Linked DNA regions of Amycolatopsis mediterranei. The protein of the gene in region 1 binds, or shares a complex with, the protein of each later gene. Links are inferred from orthologs where the notes say so. Each region holds a gene or a part of one and is shown in the gene's direction. Other genes may lie near its edges. The genes, in order: nusB and rpsJ.

What was found.
Region 2: the proteins of nusB (region 1) and rpsJ are in contact, whole or in part, in a solved structure (PDB 3D3B), measured with the Escherichia coli proteins. The link is inferred for Amycolatopsis mediterranei from one-to-one orthologs.

Annotation. Positions count from the first base shown.
Region 1 is NZ_CP100416.1:3,021,499-3,024,806, forward strand. What follows is about bases 73-3,065. They hold nusB (transcription antitermination factor NusB), read left to right. Parts: upstream 73-1,337; coding sequence 1,338-1,793; downstream 1,794-3,065. Other genes in these bases: ISP_RS14450 (M24 family metallopeptidase), read left to right, coding at 73-729; efp (elongation factor P), read left to right, coding at 775-1,338; ISP_RS14465 (VOC family protein), read right to left, coding at 1,817-2,176; bldD (transcriptional regulator BldD), read right to left, coding at 2,373-2,861. Also shown: more of ISP_RS14450, read left to right, coding at 1-72; bifunctional pyr operon transcriptional regulator/uracil phosphoribosyltransferase PyrR, read left to right, coding at 3,110-3,308. UniProt on the Escherichia coli protein: Part of the processive rRNA transcription and antitermination complex (rrnTAC). The complex forms an RNA-chaperone ring around the RNA exit tunnel of RNA polymerase (RNAP).
Region 2 is NZ_CP100416.1:728,748-731,903, forward strand. Bases 261-3,101 are described here. They hold rpsJ (30S ribosomal protein S10), read left to right. Parts: upstream 261-1,448; coding sequence 1,449-1,754; downstream 1,755-3,101. Other genes in these bases: tuf (elongation factor Tu), read left to right, coding at 261-1,055; rplC (50S ribosomal protein L3), read left to right, coding at 1,789-2,445; rplD (50S ribosomal protein L4), read left to right, coding at 2,442-3,101. In the rest of the region: more of tuf, read left to right, coding at 1-260; more of rplD, read left to right, coding at 3,102-3,131; rplW (50S ribosomal protein L23), read left to right, coding at 3,128-3,156. UniProt on the Escherichia coli protein: Involved in the binding of tRNA to the ribosomes. Part of the processive rRNA transcription and antitermination complex (rrnTAC). The complex forms an RNA-chaperone ring around the RNA exit tunnel of RNA polymerase (RNAP).

The DNA of each region.
Region 1 (3,308 bases):
CTGGAGCGGACGCCCGGCCTCGTCGAGCAGCTGCGCGAAGTCAAGGACGAAGCCGAGATCGAAGCGCTGCGCCAGGCGTGCGCGGCCGCCGACCGGGCGCTGGACGACCTGGTCGCCGCCGGCGGGCTGCGGCCGGGGCGGACCGAGCTGGAAGTCGCCCGTGACCTGGAGAACCGGATGCTGGAGCACGGCTCGTCCGCGCCCAGCTTCGCCTCCATCATCGCCGCCGGTGCGCACTCCGCCATCCCGCACCACCAGCCGACGCACGCCGAGCTCGAGCGCGGCGACTTCGTGAAGCTGGACTTCGGCGCGACCGTCGACGGCTACCACTCCGACATGACCCGCACCTTCGTCCTCGGCGAACCCGCGGACTGGCAGCGGGAGGTGTACGACCTCGTGCACGCCGCCCAGGCGGCCGGGGTCGCCGCCGTCGTGCCGGGCGCCGAGGTGTCCGATGTGGACGCCGCCGCGCGGACGGTGATCGCGGACGCGGGCCACGGCGAGCACTTCGCCCACGGCCTCGGGCACGGCGTCGGCCTGCAGATCCACGAGGCGCCCAGCTTCGCCGCGACGGGCGTCGGTACACTGGCCGCCGGTATGGCGGTCACCGTCGAGCCCGGCGTGTACCTCGCGGGGCGCGGTGGCGTGCGCATCGAGGACACGCTCGTCGTGCGGGCTGGGGAGCCCGAACTCCTCACCCTGAGCACCAAGAACCTCGTGGTCGTCTGACAGCGGCCCCGAACCCGAAGATTCGACACAGGAGACTGCAAGCTCGTGGCCACGACCAACGACCTGAAGAACGGGCTCGTCCTCAACCTCGAGGGCCAGCTGTGGACCGTCACCGCGTTCCAGCACGTCAAGCCGGGCAAGGGCGGTGCCTTCGTGCGCACGACGCTCAAGCACGTGCTCACCGGCAAGGTGGTCGACAAGACGTTCAACGCGGGCACGAAGGTCGAGACGGCCACGGTGGACCGCCGGAACATGACCTACCTGTACAAGGACGGCGCCGACTTCGTCTTCATGGACGGCGACACCTACGACCAGATCACGGTCCCGGCCGAGGTCGTCGGCGACAACGCCAACTACATGCTCGAGAACACCGAGGTCCAGGTCGCGGTGCACGAGAACGAGCCGCTGTACGTCGAGCTCCCGACGTCGGTCGAGATCATCATCCAGCACACCGACCCCGGCCTGCAGGGCGACCGTTCGACCGGCGGCACCAAGCCGGCGACGCTGGAGACCGGCGCGGAGATCCAGGTCCCGCTGTTCCTGTCCACCGGCGAGAAGATCAAGGTCGACACCCGCGACGGCCGTTACCTGGGCCGCGTCTCCAGCTGATGCCGACGTCGAAACCCCACCCGAACCGCGGCGGTGCGATCAGCCGCCGGCAGGCGCGCCGCCGCGCGGTGGAAATGCTGTACGAGGCCGTCCAGCGCGACACCGACGCGGTCACGCTGCTGGCCGACCGGGTCGGCGCGACCGAGGTCGACCCGATCGGGGACTACACGATCACCCTGGTCGAGGGCGTGACCGGCCGGAAGACCCAGATCGACGAGCTGCTGGCCGAGCACGCGCAGGGCTGGACCCTGGAGCGGATGCCGAAGGTCGACCTCGCGGTGCTGCGGGTCGGGGTCTACGAGCTGCTCTGGGCCGAGGACGTGCCGGACCCGGTCGCGATCGACGAGGCCGTCGGCCTGGCGAAGGAGCTGTCCACGGACGACTCGCCGCGGTTCGTCAACGGCGTGCTGGGCCGGATCGGCACGATCGCCGACCGCCTCCGCGCGGTTCTCTAGGGCCGGCCGGAGGTCATGCCCGCTCAGACGTCGGCTTCGATGGCGAAAGTGTTGCCGTCCGGGTCCTGAAACCAGGCGATCCGCCCACCGCCGGCCCGGGCCGTGATCCCCTTCGCGTCGTGTTCGAGCTGGTCGTAGCGGGTGAACTCGACGCCGGTCGAGGTGAGTTCGTCGACGATCTCGTCGAGGTCGTCGACGTACCAGGTCGCCAGGGTGGCCGGGCTCTTCCCGGCGGTGACGGACTGGTACACGTTCAGGGCCGGTCCGCCACCGGATCCGTAGGTCCGGCTGCCGCCGGCGACGTGGGCGCTGGGCCCGGACTGCAGCGCCCGCAGGCCGAGCTTGCCTTCGTAGAACTCGACCGCCCGGTGGATGTCGGACACGGCGATCGAAGCTCTGACTCGGTACGCGCTCAGGGGCATGAGCCACCCTATCGCGCCACAAGACACGGCGAAGTGAGCGCGGATCGCGCTCTCCGCGAGCAGGGCTCGCCCCCGAACGAGCCCCCCGACGAGTCAGTGAGCGTCTCCGGTGCCCCACCGGGAACGCTCACTGCGTCGGTCAAAGCACATCCGGCGATCAGTCCTCCTTGGAAGGACGCGCCTCCGGCGGCAGGACGCCCCAGTCGATGAGCTGCTCGGTGAGCTCGCCCGGGGTCATGTCGTAGATGATCGCCAGGGACCGCAGGTCCTCGGTGCGGATCGAAAGCACCTTGCCGTTGTAGTCGCCGCGCTGGCTCTGGATCGTCGCCGCGTAGCGGGCCAGCGGGCCCACCTTTTCGGCCGGCAGCTGCTGCAGGCGCTCCAGGTTGATCACGATCTTGGTGGCGGGCTCGGCACCGGAGGGGACCCGGCCCTCGGGCAGCAGCTCGACCACCGGCACACCGTAGAAGTCGGCCAGCTCGGCCAGCTTCTGGACGGTGACGGCGCGGTCGCCACGCTCGTACGAGCCGACGACGACGGCCTTCCAGCGCCCACCGGACTTCTGCTCGACCCCGTGCAGGGACAGGCCCTGCTGCTGGCGGATCCCGCGGAGCTTGGCCCCGAGCGCCTTGGCGTAATCGCCCATCTGGTCGTTCTCCGTTCTTCACCCCCTCCCGGTCGGGGTGACCGGGCCGGGGGACTCGCTGAGTCGAATACTCAGAGTAATGGTTACGCATTGTTGTCACCAGGTCAAGCAGAAGCTTGCCGCGAATCACGCCACACCACCCGGAAGACTGAGCAAAGTGCCTGCTACTGTCGGTGGGAAAGCCCCGACCAGCAGGGGAACAGACGTCCTTTAAGGACCCGTCCGGTGAGGCGGGGAAGGAGTCCGGTTTGTCGTCACGCCCGCGTGACGCGGCTGGTTCGGCCGGGGAGCGCGAGCTCCTGACGGCCGGCGATGTCGCGCGCACGATCGCCCGAATGGCCCATCAGGTCATCGAAAAGACCGCGAACGGTGCGGAGAGCACTACCCCGCCCGTGTTGCTCGGCATCCCGTCCCGGGGCACGCCGCTCGCGGTCCGCCTGGCCGACA
Region 2 (3,156 bases), 2.3 Mb from region 1 along the record:
GGGCGTTCGACCAGATCGACAACGCGCCGGAAGAGAAGCAGCGCGGCATCACGATCAACATCTCGCACGTCGAGTACCAGACCGAGAAGCGTCACTACGCGCACGTCGACGCCCCCGGTCACGCGGACTACATCAAGAACATGATCACCGGTGCCGCCCAGATGGACGGCGCGATCCTGGTCGTGGCCGCCACCGACGGCCCGATGCCGCAGACCCGTGAGCACGTGCTGCTCGCCCGCCAGGTCGGCGTGCCCTACATCGTGGTCGCGCTGAACAAGGCCGACATGGTCGACGACGAGGAGATCCTCGAGCTCGTCGAGCTGGAGGTCCGCGAGCTGCTGTCCTCGCAGGAGTTCCCGGGCGACGACGCGCCGGTCGTGCGCGTTTCCGGCCTGAAGGCCCTCGAGGGCGACGAGAAGTGGTCCGAGGCCGTTCTCGAGCTGATGAGCGCCGTCGACAACAACGTGCCGGACCCGGTGCGCGAGCTCGACAAGCCGTTCCTGATGCCGATCGAGGACGTCTTCACCATCACCGGTCGTGGCACCGTGGTGACCGGTCGCGTCGAGCGCGGCCAGATCAACGTCAACGAAGAGGTCGAGATCGTGGGTATCCGCGAGAAGTCGACCAAGACCACCGTCACCGGTGTCGAGATGTTCCGCAAGCTGCTCGACTCGGGCCAGGCGGGCGACAACGTCGGCCTGCTGGTCCGCGGCATCAAGCGCGAGGACGTCGAGCGCGGTCAGGTCGTCGTGAAGCCGGGCACCACCACCCCGCACACCGACTTCGAGGGCCGGGTCTACATCCTGTCGAAGGACGAGGGTGGCCGTCACACCCCGTTCTTCAACAACTACCGCCCGCAGTTCTACTTCCGCACCACCGACGTGACCGGCGTCGTGACCCTCCCCGAGGGCACCGAGATGGTCATGCCGGGCGACAACACCGACATCACGGTCGCGCTGATCCAGCCGGTCGCGATGGACGAGGGTCTGCGCTTCGCCATCCGCGAGGGTGGCCGGACCGTCGGCGCGGGCCAGGTTACCAAGATCATCAAGTGATTCAGGCGCCCCACCGGGGGCAATACACCCCCGGGTTCGGGGCGTCAAATCACGTGTGCGACACTATTCAGGTTGCTCGTCCTGGGGCGGCCGATCCCTTCGGGGATCCGGCCGCTCCGGTGCGAGTGGCCACGGTCCGCGGAGCTCTTTCCTTCGGGTGAGGCGAGCGGGCAAGGGCGGTGAGACGGTCAGCCGGCTCATAGCCTCCTCACGTTGAGGAAGACCAGGCAAGACGACGATCCCGCGGGATCCGTCTGTGCGTCGGGCGCGACACGCCCGACCGCGTGGACCGGGGACAGGGCCGTTGAACTGCGGAAACCCAGGCTCAGGGTGGCAACACCCAGCGGGGTTTGTGAGATAGCGGCACGAGACGACAAGGAACGAGCAGCCACCATGGCGGGACAGAAGATCCGCATCCGGCTCAAGGCCTACGACCACGAGGCGATCGACACCTCGGCGCGCAAGATCGTGGAGACGGTCACGCGCACCGGCGCCCGTGTTGTCGGGCCGGTGCCGCTGCCCACCGAGAAGAACGTTTACTGCGTCATCCGCTCGCCGCACAAGTACAAGGACTCGCGCGAGCACTTCGAGATGCGCACGCACAAGCGTCTGATCGACATCCTCGACCCGACGCCGAAGACGGTCGACGCGCTCATGCGCATCGACCTGCCGGCGAGCGTCGACGTCAACATCCAGTAGTAGCGGCGGGCGAGCGGCGGAGAGTAAGAGACTCATGTCTGACAGGCAGATGAAGGGCATCCTGGGCACCAAGCTCGGCATGACCCAGGTCTTCGACGAACAGAACCGGGTTGTCCCGGTCACCGTCGTGAAGGCCGGTCCGAACGTGGTCACCCAGGTTCGGACCCAGGACAAGGACGGCTACACGGCCGTGCAGCTGGCGTTCGGCGCGGTCGACCCGCGCAAGGTGAACAAGCCGCGCACCGGCCACTTCGACAAGGCGGGCGTGACGCCGCGCCGGTTCCTCGCCGAGCTGCGCACCACCGACGCCGAGACCTACGAGGTCGGCCAGGAGATCACCGCCGAGGTGTTCGCCGCCGGTGTCGAGGTCGACGTGACCGGGACCAGCAAGGGCAAGGGCTACGCGGGCGTCATGAAGCGCCACGGCTTCAAGGGCCAGGGCGCGAGCCACGGTGCCCAGGCCGTGCACCGCAAGCCGGGTTCCATCGGTGGCTGTGCCACCCCCGGCCGCGTCTTCAAGGGCCTGCGCATGGCGGGCCGGATGGGCAACGACCGGGTCACCACGCAGAACCTGACCGTGCACGCCGTGCGTGCCGACGACGGCCTGCTGCTGATCAAGGGCGCCGTGCCCGGTCCCAAGGGCGGCGTGCTGTTCGTTCGCAGCGCCGCGAAGGGTGGTAACTCCGAATGACAAGCGTCGAGCTGAAGACCCCGGCCGGTAAAGCCGACGGCACCGTGGACCTCCCCGAGGAGATCTTCGACGTGCAGGCCAATGTCGCGCTGATGCACCAGGTCGTGGTGGCCCAGCAGGCCGCCGCGCGCCAGGGCACGCACGACACGAAGACCCGTGGCGAAGTTCGCGGTGGCGGCAAGAAGCCGTACCGGCAGAAGGGCACCGGCCGTGCCCGCCAGGGTTCGACCCGCGCGCCGCAGTTCGCCGGCGGTGGCGTCGTCCACGGCCCCACGCCGCGTGACTACTCGCAGCGCACCCCGAAGAAGATGAAGGCCGCCGCCCTGCGTGGCGCTCTCTCCGACCGGGCCCGCGCCGGCCAGCTGCACGTCGTCACCGAGCTGGTGACCGGTGAGAAGCCGAACACCAAGGTCGCCAAGGCCGCCCTCGCCGCGGTCACGCTGGCGAAGCGCGTGCTCGTGGTGCTGCACCGGGACGACGAGCTGAGCTGGGTTTCCCTGCGGAACCTGCCCGAGGTGCACATCCTCTGGGCCGACCAGCTCAACACCTACGACGTGCTGGTCAACGACGACGTCGTGTTCACCAAGGCCGCGTACGACGCGTTCGTCGCCGGCCCCGTCCGCGGTAAGACCGTCAAGGCTTCCGCGCGGTCGGGCGAGGTCACGGAAGGGAGTGACGAGAAGTGAGTTCGGTCGCCATTCCGGACCCCCG